2 regions of the Arthrobacter vasquezii genome follow, and region 2 is predicted to be linked to the other one. Evidence: riboswitches for the same ligand, from Rfam matches in the RefSeq annotation. Region 2 holds a riboswitch; the other holds the start of a gene.
The links. A riboswitch is a leader RNA that binds a small molecule or an ion and turns the genes downstream of it on or off. The one in region 2 is predicted to bind cyclic di-AMP.
Positions count from the first base shown of each region.

Region 1: another riboswitch for cyclic di-AMP. It lies ahead of P4U43_RS11945 (NlpC/P60 family protein); the one in region 2 lies ahead of P4U43_RS12880 (C40 family peptidase).

Region 1 is NZ_JAROKN010000033.1:2,386-10,738, reverse strand. It holds gene mobA (molybdenum cofactor guanylyltransferase) at 1-479, opposite strand, end outside; gene P4U43_RS11955 (HNH endonuclease) at 476-976, opposite strand; gene P4U43_RS11950 (NlpC/P60 family protein) at 1,162-2,010, opposite strand; gene P4U43_RS11945 (NlpC/P60 family protein) at 2,034-2,762, opposite strand; cyclic di-AMP (ydaO/yuaA leader) riboswitch at 2,846-3,005, opposite strand; gene P4U43_RS11940 (M23 family metallopeptidase) at 3,162-4,040, opposite strand; cyclic di-AMP (ydaO/yuaA leader) riboswitch at 4,138-4,331, opposite strand; gene P4U43_RS11935 (metal-dependent transcriptional regulator) at 4,449-5,153, opposite strand; gene serC (phosphoserine transaminase) at 5,394-6,521, shown strand; gene P4U43_RS11925 (MFS transporter) at 6,518-7,804, opposite strand; gene P4U43_RS11920 (DUF3027 domain-containing protein) at 7,838-8,353, opposite strand, start outside.
Region 2 is NZ_JAROKN010000038.1:16,447-24,799, forward strand. It holds gene P4U43_RS12840 (ABC transporter permease) at 1-563, opposite strand, end outside; gene modA (molybdate ABC transporter substrate-binding protein) at 581-1,339, opposite strand; gene P4U43_RS12850 (TOBE domain-containing protein) at 1,336-1,770, opposite strand; gene P4U43_RS12855 (YceD family protein) at 1,988-2,521, shown strand; gene rpmF (50S ribosomal protein L32) at 2,524-2,727, shown strand; gene rnc (ribonuclease III) at 2,784-3,515, shown strand; gene mutM (bifunctional DNA-formamidopyrimidine glycosylase/DNA-(apurinic or apyrimidinic site) lyase) at 3,531-4,541, shown strand; gene P4U43_RS12875 (hypothetical protein) at 4,626-4,907, shown strand; cyclic di-AMP (ydaO/yuaA leader) riboswitch at 5,020-5,199, shown strand; gene P4U43_RS12880 (C40 family peptidase) at 5,204-6,124, shown strand; gene P4U43_RS12885 (NAD-dependent epimerase/dehydratase family protein) at 6,257-7,246, opposite strand; gene P4U43_RS12890 (alpha/beta fold hydrolase) at 7,243-8,353, opposite strand, start outside.

The DNA of each region.
Region 1 (8,353 bases), on a different contig from region 2:
AGGTCAGCCCAGCGGTACAGTGCGGCAAGCGGTTGGTCCCTGCCGCCGTCGTGAGCCAGAACCGAGGCGCCCGTTTCAGCGGCGCCTCGCATGAGTGCAGGCAGTGCGTCGCTGATCCGCGGCATGTCGCACGCAAGCACAAGCACCCAGGGCGCGGGATCGGTCATCAGATGTACGACGGCGGCGCTCACCGCCGCTGCCGGCCCCCCGAAGGGCGGGTCTTCCCGTACCAGTTCCGCCCGGGGCGGCAGATCGGGCGCCGGTCCGCCAACAACGACAAGCCGCCGGGCTTCATTCAGAGCGCTGCAGGTTCGTTCCAGAAGGGAGAATCCATCGACGATCAGGGTTGACTTGGGGACCCCTCCGAGCCTTGAGGACCTGCCTCCTGTGAGCACAACGGCGTCGTACATCAACTCGCTGGCGCCACCGACACCGGCGGCAATGCTACCGGCGCCCCGGCCGTCGCGTGTATTGCTCACGCGGCGTTGTCAGCGGGCAGGAATTCGCTCCACTGCGGCAGCGGTTTTTCCAATTCCCGGATCTGCCAGAACGTCCCCCGGGGCGGCGTAGGCACAATTCGCAGGAACCAACCCAGCGAGGCCAGTGTCTTGTCACCCTTGGCGTTGTTGCAGCGTAGGCAGCAGGCCACCAGATTCTCCCAACTGTCCTCGCCCCCACGCGATCGCGGAACAACGTGATCAATGGTCGAGGCAGGCTTGCCGCAGTAGGCGCACAGGTGGTTGTCACGCCGGAGCACTCCACGGCGGGTCGCGACGGTGCCGCTACGGTAGGGGATCTTCACATACCTGTTGAGGAGGATGACTGATGGCCGCGACAGCACTTCGTTGGGGCCCACTACCGGGTCCTCCCCTTCTGCGACGACGCTGGCCTTGCCCGTAAGAACAAGCACGAGCGCCCGGCGGAAGGTCACGACCGCCAGTGGTTCGTATCCAGCATTCAAAACGAGAGTGCGCATGCACATTCCTCTTTGCCATCCATAGCCGCAGGATTGAATCCCTGAGGTCCCTGAAGCTACGGCGAAGGTACTTCGGATTGACAGTGCAAGAGTAAGCCGTTGCCGGGAGGATCCGTCAATCGCCACGCACGACAAAGCCCTCCGCCTGATAGGCAGAGGGCTTTGTCGAGGGAGGGTAAGGGAGATCAGCCGCCAACGCGGATGTAAACACCGCCGGAGCCGAGTTCTGCAGGTGCCACAACGGTCTGGTTGCCATTGAAACCACCGTGAACGGCCTGCCCTCCACCGATGTATACAGCGATGTGGGCTGCGCCCATGCCACCGTCAGCGTAGTAGATGAGGTCGCCGGGAATAGCTTCCGCGGCGCTGACCGTGCGGCCGAGGGAGAGGTAGCCGGCCGGCCATCCATGGAAGTTGATGCCGGCAGCGGCAAGGGCGTTGCTGGCGAGGCGGGTGCAGTCCTGGATTACTCCGAGCTGACCCTGCGCAGCGGCAGCAATGGTGGCCGCTACACCCGAGGAGACCTGGGGAGCTGCGGGCGCGGGCTTCTCGGCGACAGCAGCCGGTGCAGCAACAGGAGCCGCTGCCTGTATGGCGACAGCGGCCTCCGCTACGACGGCGGGTGCTGCTTCTGCGACTGGAGCTGTCTCCGCCACCGGAGCGGCTTCGATGATCTGGGCCTGCGGCTGCACAACAGGTACAGCCTCGACAACAGGGGCAGCCACAGTGGGCGCCGCCACTGCCTTGACGGCAGCCTTGTTGAAGGAGATTTTGGCATCCGCCGGGGCCTGAATCGGGGCCTTGGCGCCCTGAACCTCAAGCGTGGTGGTGACGGTGTTGCGCTCCGCGGGCAGCTCCACAGCGTTGGCCGCGACTCCGCTGGACAGAACGAGGCCCGAAGCCGCCGCGATGACGGCTGCCTGGCGACCTACACCGCCGGCGTTGTCACTGACTGCGCGGGCAATGGAGGAGAGGTGGGCTGAACGCTGCACTTCGGCGCGGTGGCGCGCTATGGCACGGGTGTTAGAGGTCATGTGTGTGCTCCAGGTATCTGTTCTTAGCTAACGCGGACGAAGCTAGAGCCAGCGAGATCGGACAGGCTGTGCAGCCCGGTATTCATACCGTTCAGGCCACCGCTGATGACCTGGCCGTTACCTACGTAGATGGCAACGTGACCTGCGGAGACAACGAGGTCACCGGGTGCGGGAGTGGAAACGACTGAGCCGAAAGCGAAGAAATCGCTCGGCGCGATGTCCCCGACCGACTTGCCGATTGAGCGCAGTGCCTTCTCAACCATGGCGGTGCAATCCTGGGCAACGCCGATCTGCGAGTAGGCCGAGCCTACGAGCGCTGCGCCGATTCCGCTGGAGGTGGGCGCCTCGACGGGAGCCGGAGCCTCAGCGGCGGGAGCCTTTACCTCAACCTCTGCCTGGGGAGCTGCCGCAACCTCGACGGCGGGCTCAACGACCGGGGCCGGAGCGGCCACAGCTGCTTCATTCTGAACTACTGCTTCAGCCTGCACTGTGACGGCTGGGGCGGGCTCAACAGCCTCGACGACCGGAGCTGCTACAGCTTCAACGGCTGCTCGCTCGAAGGTGACGGTTGCGTCAGCGGCGGCGCTGACGCTGACCGGCTGAGCTACCACGGCACTGAGGGTCTTGACTGCCTGGGCCGAGCGCTGGGCGTCAGAAGCGCCATGAGCCGGAAGGCCTGCGGTGAGGACGAGTCCGGAAGCAGCGACGATGACTGCTGCCTGGCGTCCTACGGAACCTGCGTTCGAAGACACAGCCCTGGAAATGGCTGCGAGCGAATTTGTATGAGCCGGAACCGCACGATGGCGCCCCAGCGCAGAGCTATTTGACACGTTGAATTGCCTCTCCCTACGCCTGCGAGGTGAGCTGTCGGATTCGGATGGGAGTCACCCGGCCGCGGATCGTCTCAGATCCAGCGACTTAACCCCAAGGACTTCAAGAAGAAGCCCACAATTGGTTCCCCCGCCCCTGCCATGCGATTGTTGCGAACGGAACTCGTACAGTGGCAGAGCTAGGCGATCTGCACGAGTGCGCCGAACCCCCTGCGATTCGGCACGAGTTAGACGGTACATCAGTTCTCTGGCTATGTCACATTCCGGTCACGGAACGGTGTGTTCATGATTACGACGCGGCCAACCGGCGCGGAAAATGACTCAGAGCCAGCCGAGCGGATCGACGTTTTTGCCGTCGACAAGGACCTCAAAATGCAGGTGGCATCCGGTTGAGGCGCCTGTGGAACCCACGCGTGCTATCGCGTCGCCACGCTCCACAATCTGGCCCACCGCCACGTCCATGGCCGACAGGTGGTTGTAGGTGGTTTCCAGTCCGTTGGCATGCTTGATCACCACACGGTTGCCGCCCCCGTATGCGTGCCAGCCTGCAAACGTGACGGTGCCGGCCGCAGCCGCCAAGACGGAGGTCCCGCAGGCTTCGCTCATGTCCTGTCCGGTGTGGAGTTCCCCTGCACCGGTGATTGGGCTGATCCTGGTTCCGAAAGCGGAGCTCATCACCATACGGTCCAAGGGTGCTGAGAGAGAGCCCTTGGCCTCCGCAGTCACGATGTCTCCACCGGATGCGGAAACGATCTCGGCAAGCTTCGCATCGGGATCGAAGGTGCTGTGCAGTGCCGCGCGGTCAAATGAGACATCCGCACCGGCGGCAGCCTGCACTGGCTGCAGTTCTTCCTGCTCAGCTGCAGCAGCCACGGTTTGCGCTTCAGCGGGCACCACTGCGGCGGTGGTGGGCAGCGCAACCGTGAGCACCATGCCAGAGGCAGCGGCCGCAATGGCAACCTTCTGGCTGAGTCCGGCGAAGGAAACGTCGCGGCGAGTGCTGGCTGCGCGGCGTCGTCGTTCGGTGCGTTGGGCATCACGGGGGCGTAAGGAAACTACCGGGGCTACCGTTCCGGTGCGGGCTTCACGGCGGGGCAGCGGATTATCCGGGCAGGTGGAAACCGGCGCCGGGAAAGCGTTGATTTCAGTGCACACCGGGCTGGACGGCGCTGCTGCGTTGTCCGCAGCCTGACGTGCCAAGCGCTCAGCTCGTTCCCGCCTATGCGCATCGCGTGGCCGCGCTTCAGCGACCGGGGTGCTCGCACGGCGGCGCCCCGAAGCAGTGTTCGACAAGGAGACCCTTTCTCATTTTTTGCCTGCGAAGTTAGCTGTCGGATTCGAGTATGAGAAGACTCGGTTCAGATCCCTGCGGTGTGGCAGCATCCGAACTTCACCCCAAGGCCATGGCATGCCATGACCGGTTGTGGGTCCTCCGCCCCTGTCCATCTGTGTAACACTGCGTTCGCTGACAGGGTTAGGCAGGCGAACCAGGTAACGCTGGAGTATCAGCGCCAGGAACCAACTATAGCCGTGAGCGCCGGAAAGTAATCATTTCGTAACCATGCTGTGGATATCCTTCGGGAATCCAGAGCCTTCCGGTCCGGCGCCTCAGAACTGCGGCTGAACCGCCACAAAAACATGCGAAGCAACTTCCGGCGGCAACTCCAGCGCACCCTCCACGCCGGGCACCCGAACGGACACGTAGTCTCCCACTGCCTGTAGGGTCATCTGCGCTCCGGGACGCAGACCGCCTTCGTCCAGTTGGGTCAGCAGTTCGGGATCCACCTGAATGGGTTCGGCCAGCCGGACAAGGGTCACAATCGAACCCGCAGTGTAGTTTGCCATCGTGTCCGTAAGCGTGCGCACGCCCAAGGTGAACGCTTCCGACGGGGTACCGCCCAGGGCCTCAAGGCCAGGGATGGGATTGCCGTAGGGTGATTCGGTCGGCTGGCCCAGCAGCTCATACAGGCGCCGCTCAACCCGCTCGCTCATCACGTGTTCCCACCTGCACGCCTCATCGTGGACGTAGGCCCAGTCCAGGCCGATGACATCGGAGAGCAGTCGTTCCGCCAGCCGATGCTTGCGCATCACCTCGGTGGCCCGCCGGCGCCCGAGCTCGGTCAGTTCAAGGTGACGGTCGCCGGTCACCACTACGAGTCCGTCACGTTCCATCCGACCGACAGTCTGCGAGACCGTAGGGCCTGAGTGACGAAGGCGCTCGGCGATCCGGGCGCGCAGCGCAACGATGTTTTCTTCCTCAAGTTCAAGGATTGTCCGCAGATACATCTCGGTGGTGTCGATGAGGTCCGTCATTTGCGGGGTTCAGCTCCTTGGCACTGGTGCGGTTTGAGCGTTGATGCAGCGGCTGCCTGCAGTGCCCAACAGATGGGCCGCCGTCGTCATCCCTACGCCCCACAAGGTTAACCCATTTACACAGCGTCACCCGCCCCGCTGATCCGGGCGCATCCGAAGCCGGTCACAATGCATCTGCGCTGAGCGTGCTGGGGCAGAATGGTCTGCGACCCCATCGCAAGCAACCTCCCTGGAGTAACCATGAGCGATCCCGCCGACATCCGCATCCCCGCCGAGCTGCTGCCGCAGGATGGCCGGTTCGGTGCGGGTCCCTCCAGAACGCGCCCCGAGCAGCTGGAAGCGCTGAACCGGGCAGGAACGGCCCTGCTTGGAACCTCACATCGGCAGGCACCGGTCAAGAATCTGGTGGGTTCGGTCCGGGCCGGTTTGATGGACTTCTTCGGCGCCCCGGAAGGCTACGAAGTGATTCTCGGTGTTGGAGGGTCCACTGCTTTTTGGGATGTCGCCTCCTTCGGTCTCGTTGAAGCGCGTGCGCAGCATCTCTCCTTTGGTGAGTTCGGATCCAAGTTCGCAGCGGCGACGTCCAAGGCACCATTCCTGGGCGAGTCAACGGTCATCACCTCTGACCCCGGCTCCCGGCCGGTGCCCGTCGCGGAGCCGGGCATCGACTTCTATGCCTGGCCGCAGAACGAAACCTCAACCGGTGTGGCGGCGCCGGTCGAGCGGGTGGCGGGCGCGGATCACGGCGCGCTCATCTGCATCGATGCAACCTCCGCTGCCGGCGGGTTGTCGGTGGACGTCTCAGAGGCTGACGTGTACTACTTTGCTCCGCAGAAGAACTTCGCGTCCGACGGCGGACTCTGGCTTGGCCTCTTTTCCCCCGCTGCACTCGAAAGGGCAGCGGCGATCAAGGCTTCGAAGCGCTGGATCCCGGACTTCCTCGACCTTCAGACGGCGATCGACAACTCACGCCTGAATCAGACCTACAACACACCGGCACTGTCCACGCTTGTGACACTCAATGCTCAGATCGAGTGGCTCAACAGCAACGGCGGGCTGGAATTCGCTGCAGCGCGAACCGCCGATTCCGCCAGCCGCATCTACAGTTGGGCTGAGTCCTCCGCCGTTGCCGCGCCCTTTGTGCAGAACCCGGACCACCGCTCCAACGTCATCGCGACGATCGACTTCGCGGAGACTGTTGACGCTGCCGCCGTAGCCAGGACCCTCCGCGCAAACGGGATTGTCGACGTCGAACCGTACCGGAAGCTGGGCCGCAACCAGTTGCGCATCGCCACCTTCGTGGCAATCGAGCCCACCGACGTATCGGCGCTGCTGGAATGCATTGACTACGTGGTGGAGCGTTCCTAGCCGTTCCGTTCCGCAGTATTCCGCGCTGTCGCGGCAAGGGTCAGTTTGAGCCGCCGCGGCGAGGGATGGATGAGACGGACCCGCACGTGATGCGACCGCGCTACCCAGGCCAGCCCGGCCACCGCGGCCACGAAGCCCGACGCCGCAGCGACCACCAGTCCCCACCGCGGCCCGTAGGCGTTGGTCACCCACCCGACGATGGGCGCTCCGATAGGCGTCCCGCCCAGGAAGATCGCAAAGTACAGGGCCATGACCCGGCCGCGCATCTCCTGCACGGTTGTGGTCTGAACGTAGGCGTTGGCGCTGGTCATCAGCGTCAGCGCGAAGAGTCCCACTGGAACAAGGGCCAGCCCGAAAAGCCAGACGGACGGTGCCAGCGCAGCCAGCAGGCACGCGAGGCCAAAGGCACCGGCTGCTCCGAAGACGAACCTGAGCCGCGGCCGGTCCCGCCTCGCCGAAAGCAGCGCCCCCGCCACGGAACCCACCGCCATGATCGAGGACAGCGTGCCGAAGACTCCCGCGCCTGTTCCGAACTCAGTGCGTGCCATCGCCGCAATATAGACGGCAAAGTTCAAGCCGAAGGTTCCGACCACGAAAATTGCGAACATCACCATCATGAGATCCGGCCGCTGCTGCACATAGCGGAAACCTGCTCGGATCCTCCCGCGACCGGGCGCCGAGCGGTTGAGTACACGCAGTTCTTTTTGACGGATAGTGACGAGGACGAAGATCATCGCCCCGAACGTCACTGCGTTGATCAGGAAGACCCAGCCGGGCCCTACGGCAACCGTGAGTAAACCCGCAACTGCGGGACCGAACATCCGAGCGCCGTTGAAAGAGGCGCTGTTCAGGGCCACCGCGTTGGGAAGGTAATCATCGCGCACCAGTTCGGAGACGAAGGCCTGGCGCGCGGGAGCGTCAATGGCGGAGACGACGCCCAGAGCAAGCGCAAACGCGTAAACATGCCACAGCTCCGCCAGGCCGAGCACCACGAGGAGGCCCAGCCCTACGCCGAGCGCCGCCATCGCGGCCTGGGTTCCCATCAATAGCTTGCGGCGATCAACGGAGTCAGCGATCAGCCCGGCCCACGGAGCTATGAAGAGCTGCGGCCCCAACTGCAAGGCCATGACAATACCCATAGCCGCGGCGTCCTGATCGGTGAGGATGTCATAGACAAGCCAGTCCTGGGCTGTGCGCTGCATCCAGGTGCCCACGTTGGAAATCAGGGCGCCGATGAACCAGAGCCGGTAGTTGTGGATATGCAGGGATCGGAACATGCCCATCAGGCAGCCTTCCTTTCCGCGCTCCCCCACACCTCAGGCAACTGGAGATTCGCCTCCAGGGGCGGCCTCGGCGTCAGTCTCAGCAACGTCAGCCTCCGGAACCCGTGCGGCGTCCTCCGAAGTTGCATCTTCCGGCGTTGCATCTTCCGGCGTTACGGCTTTCGGTGCTGCCGAGTCTTCCTCCGCTGTGTCCTCCGGGCGAACGCGTTCAGACCAGGGCACCCAGTCAGGCGCCAAAAGTGCGTTTTCGGAGGGCAGCAGCCCTACTTCACAGACCGTGGCGTCCTTGCTGCGCGGAACCCGCGCCAGGGTTGCGAACCAGTGCCAGCCCTCGTACCCGGGGACGTGTGCGGCGAAGCGATGCGTCACGAGCCGCTCGGCATCGGGGAAAGCACCGACATGCTCCCCCACCTCATGTTCCCCGGCAACCTCCAGCAGGCCATTCCGCGCGGCGTCCACCGCCGCAGCCAGCACAGCGTCAGGCCTGGACGGCTTACGGACCGGCCTGCGCTTTGCTGCAGGCGCTGCGGGGGCCGCCGTCGCGACGGG
Region 2 (8,353 bases):
AGCACGGCACCGGAAACGATTCCGGGCCCCACGAGGGGGAGGCTTACCCGCCGCAGCACCGTGGTGGGTCCCGCCCCCAGCGTCGCAGCGACGGCCTCGTACCGGGTACCTGCAGTGCGCAGGGCGCCCTCGAGGCTCAGCACGAGGAACGGCAGCGCGACAAAAGTCTGCGCCAGCACGACGGCGGCGGTCGAGAACGCGATGTCCACCCCTAACACCCGCAGCGACTCGCCAAGCAAGCCCTGCCTGCCAAACGTGTAGAGCAGAGCGATACCGCCGACCACAGGCGGCAGCACCAACGGCAGGAGCACGAGCGCCCGGAGGACGCGCTGGCCCCTGAACCGGGTGCGCGCGAGGGCGAACGCCATGGGTACACCGAAAAGGACGCAGAGCAACGTACTTGTTCCTGAGGTCTGGAGGCTCAGGAGCAGCGCGGCGCGTGAGGAGTCGGAGGCTACCAACTCTGCGAACCGGGACCAGTCCACGCGAAGAACGAGTGCGGCGAGCGGCACAATGAGGAACAGGGCACCCGCCGCTGCGACCGCAAGAAGCCAGCGCGGCATTCCGGAATAGACTCCGGTCACTGGTCGGGCTTCCCGAAGCCGTGGGAGGACAGTATCTCCTGGCCGCTCCCTCCAAGGACGAGGTCAATGAAGTCCGAGGCCGAATCCCCGCTGCTTCCAACCGCTGCGATCGGATAGGTATTTACTGCCTGCGCGGCGGCATCGAACGGTACGCCGTCCACGGCGCCGCCCGAGGCGTCAACATCGGTGACATAGACCAGCCCGGCGTCGGCCTGCCCGGAGGAGACCTTGCCAAGGACGTCGGTAACCGAGCCCTCCTCGCTGACGGGCTCAAGCCAGACGCCGCTTACTTCCTGCGCTGCCGCAGCCGCGGCTCCGCAGGGCACCTGCGGAGCGCACAGCACCGTGGCAATACCAGGCTCTGTGAGTGACTCAAGAGATTCGATGCCGAGCGGGTTTCCCGCTGCCACTGCGATGGTCAGCACGTTGGTGGCAAACGTCTTCGACGGCGAGGCCAGCAGGCCCTCGGCAGCTACCTGCTCCATCGTGGCAGTATTCGCCGGGGCGAAGACCTCGGCGGGCGCCCCGGCGATGATCTGCGTCGCCAGGTCCGATGATCCCGCAAGGTTCAGTTGCACGCTCAGCCCTGGATGGACGGCTTCGAATTCAGTGGCGATTTCCTCAAAGGGGGCCTGGAGTGAAGCGGCTGCGTAGACGTTGAGGACGCCATCCGCCGCCGGATCCGTGTTGCTGCAGGAGGCAAGGGCACACACGACGACGACGGCGCTCACCAGCCTGCGCAAGCGGCGCGTCACCGGGGGCCGCCGGCTGATCGGGGTTGAGAGGTGAAATTATCCGCTGATGTCTCAACGATGACGTTAGTTGCTTTGATGACAGCAACAGCAACGGTGCCCGGCTCTATCCCAAGCTCGCGTACCGCTTCGCTGCTCATCAGGGAAACAACCCGGAGCGGTCCGCACTGGAGCTCGACCTGCGACATCACTCTGTCGCTGGTTACCTCTGTCACCAGCCCCACAAAGCGGTTGCGGGCGGACGTTGCAACACCGTGCGGGTCTGCGGGAAGGACAGCGCGATCGCGTGCCAGGCGTGCGAGCTCCAGTCCGTCGACAGAGAGGACACCCGATGAGCGCTTAGCGCCCAGGATTCCATCGTCGATCCAGCGGCGCACGGTATCGGTACTGACGCCCAGAAACTGCGCGGCGTCACGGATGCGTATTTGAGTCACGGCATCCAATCTATCGTTGTATCTGCGTCCAGATAAGCTATATCTGCACAGATTTCTCCTTCCGGGTCGAGACCATGGCGGAATGGGTTTGGGGCGGGGCTTTGTTTCGGGCTAAGATGGTTCGTCGGTCACATGTTCTACAGGAGTTTTCATCAAAAGCGATCTCAGTTCGCCCCTGGTCTTCAACGTCAGGGATCTTGGGCGCAGCCCGGGGAGCATGCGGACAGTCGAAGAACATGTGCCCGCGCCGAAAGATTTTGGTGTGGCGCTCATCGGCGTTCAGGAAGGCTCCAGCATGGAGCTGGACCTGAGGTTCGAGGCTGTGCACGAGGGGATCCTGGTATCGGGAACCGTTGACGTCGAAGTATCCGGCGAATGCGGTAGGTGCCTGGACCCGCTCAGCTACGGCACCAGTGTCGATGTGCAGGAACTCTTCTACTACGACGCCCCTGAGATGGCGGAGGATGAAGAGGAGGACCTGCAGCGTCAGGTCGAGAATGACACAGTCAATCTCGAACCGGTGCTGCGGGACGCAGTAGTGACATCGCTGCCGTTCCAACCGGTATGCCGGGAGGACTGCCAGGGTTTGTGCGCTGAATGTGGTGCTCGCCTGGAAGATGACCCCGGACACCGGCACGAGGTCCTTGACCCCCGCTGGGCTGCTCTGACAGGGTTGGCCGGTGCGGCCGCCGGCCCTGAGGCAGCGGAACCAGAAGTTAAGACAGAGTCAGACAAGAGAGAAGAGAGTTAGTCGTGGCTGTTCCCAAGCGGAAAATGTCCCGCTCGAATACGCGTGCACGCCGGTCCCAGTGGAAGGCTGTTGCTCCCAAGCTGGTGAAGACGGTGGAGAACGGTCGCGTCACTTACAGCCTTGCCCACCAGGCCAAGGTTGTCACCGATTCCGCCGGCACTGAGTTGTTCCTTGAGTACAAGGGCCGCAAGGTAGCCGACGTCTAAATGCCAAGAGCACCGGTTTACGGTGCTTGAGGCTTCGATCGCGAAAGCGTCGCCGCGTGGAGAGTTCAGAAGATCTTTTGAAGCGTCTCGGTGTCACTATTGACGCCGAGACGCTTCGTCTTGCCCTGACACATCGGTCCTATGCGTATGAACAGGGCGGAATCCCTACCAACGAACGCCTCGAATTCCTCGGCGACTCCGTCCTCGGGCTTTCGGTCACGGACGCTCTCTACAGGGACAATCCTGATCTTTCAGAGGGTGAACTCGCCAAGAGGCGTTCGGCGGTGGTGAGTACCCGCGCCCTCGCGAAGATTGCCCGCGGCCTCGATCTCGGGCAGCACATCCTCCTGGGACAGGGAGAGAAGCTCACCAACGGCTGGGACAAATCCTCAATTCTTGCTGACACCATGGAAGCCATCATCGGCGCCACCTATCTCAGCAACGGTATGGAGACCGCACGGTGCCTCGTCATGCGCATCATCGGTCCGGTGCTCCGGGACGCCGCAGCCCTTGGCGCCGGAACGGACTGGAAGACCAGCATCCAGGAAATCGCCGCGGCACAGCGCATGGGGGTTATCGACTACAAGGTGACGGGCTTCGGGCCTGACCATGACCGCCGGTTCGAGGCCGTCCTGGTGATCGGCGGAGCGACCTACGGTTCGGGTTCCGGGCGCTCCAAGAAGGAGGCCGAGCAAGAGGCTGCCTCTGCCTCGTGGAAGCTCCTTCAGCCTGAGGTGAACCAACTGCCTCTCGCACACGCGGACGCACAGCTCCGCCACTCCACGTGATCTTTGCACCTCGTTATGCCTGAGCTTCCCGAGGTGGAGGTAGTGCGCAGGGGTCTCGCGCGCTGGGTTCGCGGGCGCCGCATCGAGGCGGTCGACGTCCTGGACCCCCGTTCAATCCGCCGCCATGCCCTAGGCGCCGAGGATTTCATTGGAAACCTCATCGGAGCCCGCGTCAGCGATGCCGTGCGTCGGGGCAAGTTCCTCTGGCTGCCCCTTACCCTCACCGATGACGACGGCGGCTCCCGGCCTGCGCCGTCACCGAACCTGGCGTCCTCAAAGGAACTCCCGGACGGCAGGCCGCCAGTTGCGCTCATGGCGCATCTTGGAATGAGCGGCCAGTTGCTGGTCGAGGACCGCACCCAGCCGGACGAGAAGCACCTGAAGGTTCGCCTTCGGCTGTCTCCGGCTGCTGGGCCTCAGCCGGCGCCGGAGGAGCTTCGTTTCGTGGACCAGCGGATCTTCGGCGGGCTTTTTGTCACGAGCATGGTGGCAACAGCTGATGGTCTTCCCGGCGGACTGGGGGAGAACCTCGTTCCCCTGGTGCCGGTTGAAGCGACGCACATCGCACGCGACCCGCTGGACCCTGCATTCTCCTTCGAGGATTTCTACCGCAAGCTGCATTCCCGCCGCACGGGGCTCAAGCGCGCCTTGCTCGAGCAGACGCTCGTCTCGGGAATCGGAAACATCTATGCCGACGAATCATTGTGGGCAGCGAAGCTGCACTACGCCCGCCCCACTGACACCCTTCGGCGTGCAGAAGCCTCGCGACTGGTCGAGTCGTGTAGGGACGTCATGATCCGGGCGCTCGAGGCAGGCGGCACCAGCTTCGATTCGCTTTACGTAAACGTGAACGGCGCGTCCGGGTACTTTGAACGCGCGCTGAACGCCTACGGGCGGGAGCGGGAGCCCTGTCGGCGATGCTTCGAGAATGGTTTGGATTCCCTGATCCGGCGCGACACCTTCATGAACCGGTCCTCATACACCTGCCCCAGATGCCAGCCACGGCCGCGTAACGGACGCTGGTGAGGGGCTCCGACGTGACAAAAGTAAGTAAGCTGACTAGATTCGATATCTCAGTATCTCAGCACCCGACACGTCAGGAGTATCGCGATGAAGAACAAGTTGGTTTTTGCAGCAGGTATGGCAGCAGGCTACGTTCTGGGCGCCCGGGCCGGTCGTGCAAGCTATGAGCAGATCAAAGTGAAGGCCAACGAGCTCTGGAACAACCCGAAGGTTCAGGACAAGGTTTCCCAGGCATCGGAGACGGTAAAAACGAAGGCTCCGGAGGTTCAGGCGCAGGCAGAGCAGGCCCTGAAAAAGGCACAGTCAGCCATGCACCGCAATGGCGATCAGGACGGCCCCAAGAGCGCGCAGGACGAGTACAAAATCTAGATCCGGTGGGGCCCAACCGGCGCTTCTCGTGATTGAAATGTGACATCCAGCCCGAAAGAATGTAACGTTATGGACACGCCGGGCTCAAAAGCCCGGCTTCCTTCTGGTGGATTGCCTAATCCTGCCGCCGTCGGAAGGTCCGTTCGCTACACACTGCGGCAGGAGCGGGGGAACCAGATAGCGGGCTTCTTCAGAAGTCCTAGGGGTGAAGACGTACCGGTCCAAGACCGGTAGTCCGGGTGGCTCCCATCCGAATCCGACAGCTAACTCCGCCGGCATTGGGAGAGGCTATTTCCGTGTCCAAAAACCGTCATATCGCACGCCACCGTGCAACCCCGCCCAGCACCATGCAGGTCGTTTCCAAGGCAGTGAGCTCACACGCCGGCACAGTTGGCCGCCCAGCAGCCGTTGTTGTAGCAGCTTCCGGAATCATGTTCGGTGCGGCCCTGCCAGCAAGCGCGGGCACCACCACTTACACCCCAGCACCGTCAGTTGAGGCCAACGTCCAGGCTGCAGCCGCTCCTGTGGCCCCGGCAGCTCCGGTTGCTCCGGCTCCCGTGGCGCCGGCTCCGGCCGTCAATGCTCCTACCCACACTGTGCAGTCCGGGGACACTCTCGGCTCGATCGCAGCGAACTATGGCGTCAGCCTGGACGCCGTGTTCGCTGCTAACGGGCTCGGCTGGGATTCGATCATTTACCCGGGTCAGGTCATCAGCCTCTCCGGTAGCGCTGCTGCCGCTCCGGCTCCTGCCGCAGCTCCGGCGCCCGCTCCGGTACAGCAGATTCAGGTAGCAGCTCCGGCAGCCGCGCCTGCAGTGCAGGTACAGGCAGCTGCTGTTGCTCCGGCACCGGTCGAGACCAGCACCATGGGCATCAGCCTTGCCTCCAGCAACATCCAGGTTGCAGACAACTCGGGCAGCGCCAGCGGCGCAGGCATCCTCGCGTCGGCTCGGGCCCAGCTCGCAGCCGGTGCTATCCAGGATTGCACCGTGCTCCTCGAAAAGGCCCTTGGTACGGGCGATCTCGGACCGGCACAGTTCGCTGCCTACGGTACCCCGGTAAGCACACCTGCACCGGGCGACATTGTCATCACGGGCGGACACGTAGCCGTCTACGCCGGCAGCGGCCAGGTCATCAGCAGCGGAATGAATGGTGCAAACCTCACCATGCAGCACCCGCTGAGCGATCTGCCGGGCGCCTACTTCGTGCGCGTCTAATCTTCGCGTTAGTCTCTCGTCGCTGGGGAGGACCTGTAAAGGTCCTTCCCAGCGGCATTTAATGAACCAACGCGACAGGTGGCAGGCTGACCAGGCTGAGGGTCCGATCGCAAACCGTCAGTTATCTCAGCATCAGTGCCTGATGCGCGACGCTGAATCGCCATAGTGCGCGGCGAGGCGTGCAAATCCCTCGTCCAGGCTCACCTCCGGAGTCCAGCCAAGCAGGGACCTGGTGTGCCGCTGGTCGAACCAATGGGCCGTTGACAACTGCTCCGCGAGGAAGCGGGTCATGGGAGGCTCGCTGTCGGCCTTGGAAGCGCGCCAGATACTTTCGACGACGCTGCCGGCCGCTCTGCCTACCCAGCCTGGGATCGATCTCCGGGGTTCCCGGACGCCGCCGGCGGAGCAAATGCGGGTGAGGAGCTCACCGATCGGGCGCGGTTCACCGTTCGTGATGACCAACGGGGATCCGGAGATGTACTCCATCCGGTCAAGGGCGGCAACGATGGCCGACGCCGCATTGTCCACGTAGGTTGTGTCAACGAGCGCGGTTCCACCGGCAAGCAGCGGCAGCCTGCCCGCGCGTGCCCTGGTGAGTACCCGCTCTACCAGCTGGGTGTCACCGGGTCCCCAGACAATATGGGGGCGCAGAACCGCGACCGGCATCTGGCCGTCGTTCGCCTCGAGAGCAAGAATCTCCGCCTGCGCCTTGGTGCGCGCATAGGATCCGCGGGCGAGCTCCGGCTGAGCCGGCCCGGCAACCGCGCCAACCAGCGACGCTCCGGTGTGGGCCACTGACGGCGAGGAAACGTGCACGAAGTGCTGAACGCCCGCGGACCGGGCCGCAGCCAGGAGCCCAGCTGTACCGAGCACATTGGTGCGGTAGAAATCATCCGGATTGCCGGTGACAGACACCTTTGCCGCGAGGTGAATGACGGCGTCGACCCCCGCGACAGCGTTCGCAAGGGCGGAACCGTCGGCGAGGTCACCTGCTAGGTCCTCCGCGCCCGGCACACCGGAGGGACGCCGCTGGAAGGTCCTGACATCGCGGCCGTTTCGCAGGAGCAGGGATGCCACCGCGCCGCCAAGCATCCCGCTGGCACCGGTGACGAGGACCTTCACGGCCTCTTCCTCCCACGCCCCTGGAGGACGTCGCCGGCCCACGCGGCTACTGCGGTACGGTCGATTTTTGCGTTATGCCGGATATCGGTAGGAAGGGCGGACAGCGTGAGGACTGCAGCGAGATGGACTCCGCCCGGCCGGACAACGTCCCGGACCATAGCCGACAAAGGGCGAGGAGCCAGGCCCGCCTGATCGGCAGCTTCCACAGGAACGACGACGGCGACAACGGCCTGTGTGCCCGTTGGACCGACACCGACCACGGCCGCCTGGCGAACCTCCTTCAACTGTTCGATCGACTGCTCGGGGCCCACGGGTGTCAAAACGCCGTCTGCGGACGTGATGACGTGTGCAAGCCGGCCCTCCACCCAGAGCCGTCCGTCCGCGTCGAGATGCCCGACGTCCCCGGTGCGGTGCCAGCCGGTGGTGCGTGATGATGCCTGTTCCGTGATCCATAACCGGTGATAGCGGTCTTTGACGTGCGGAGCACGCACGAGGATCTCACCCGTAACGCCTGGCAGAGCTGAGGGCACAGCGGTGGCAGTGCCCTTGGGGTCAAGCGCACTGATAGTGATTTCCGCGCCCGGTACCGCTCTTCCAACACAGACGCCGTTCCCGGCTCCTGTTACAGAACTGTCCAGGGCTTCGCGAATGTCCTCGAGCTGTATGTCGGTGACGGGCAGCGCCTCCGTCATGCCGTAGGGCGTGTGCAGTGCGGCACCGGGTACCAATGGCTGCAATTGCTCCAGGAGATTCACGGGGATCGGGGCTCCTGCAGAGAGCAGCACGCTGACGCGTTGCAAGGCATCCTTGCGGCCGGGCGCAATGCCCGAGGCTGTGGCCAGGACGTTGCGCAGGGCAGCGGGGGAAGCGAAAACCGTGGTGGCGTCGATGGCCGCGGCGGCATCGGCCAGCGCCCGTGCAGTCAGCGTCCGCGGAGCGGTGACGTCCATATCGGGTGTAACCGAAGCCGCTCCCAGTGCGGGGCCAAGCAGGGCGAAGGGCGCAAAACCAGCAACGAGAGCGCTGCCCGGCGCAAGGTTGAGAGTTGCGGAGAGAGTGTCCCGCATCGCCGACAGCTGGCGGTGTGTGTACACAACACCCTTCGCC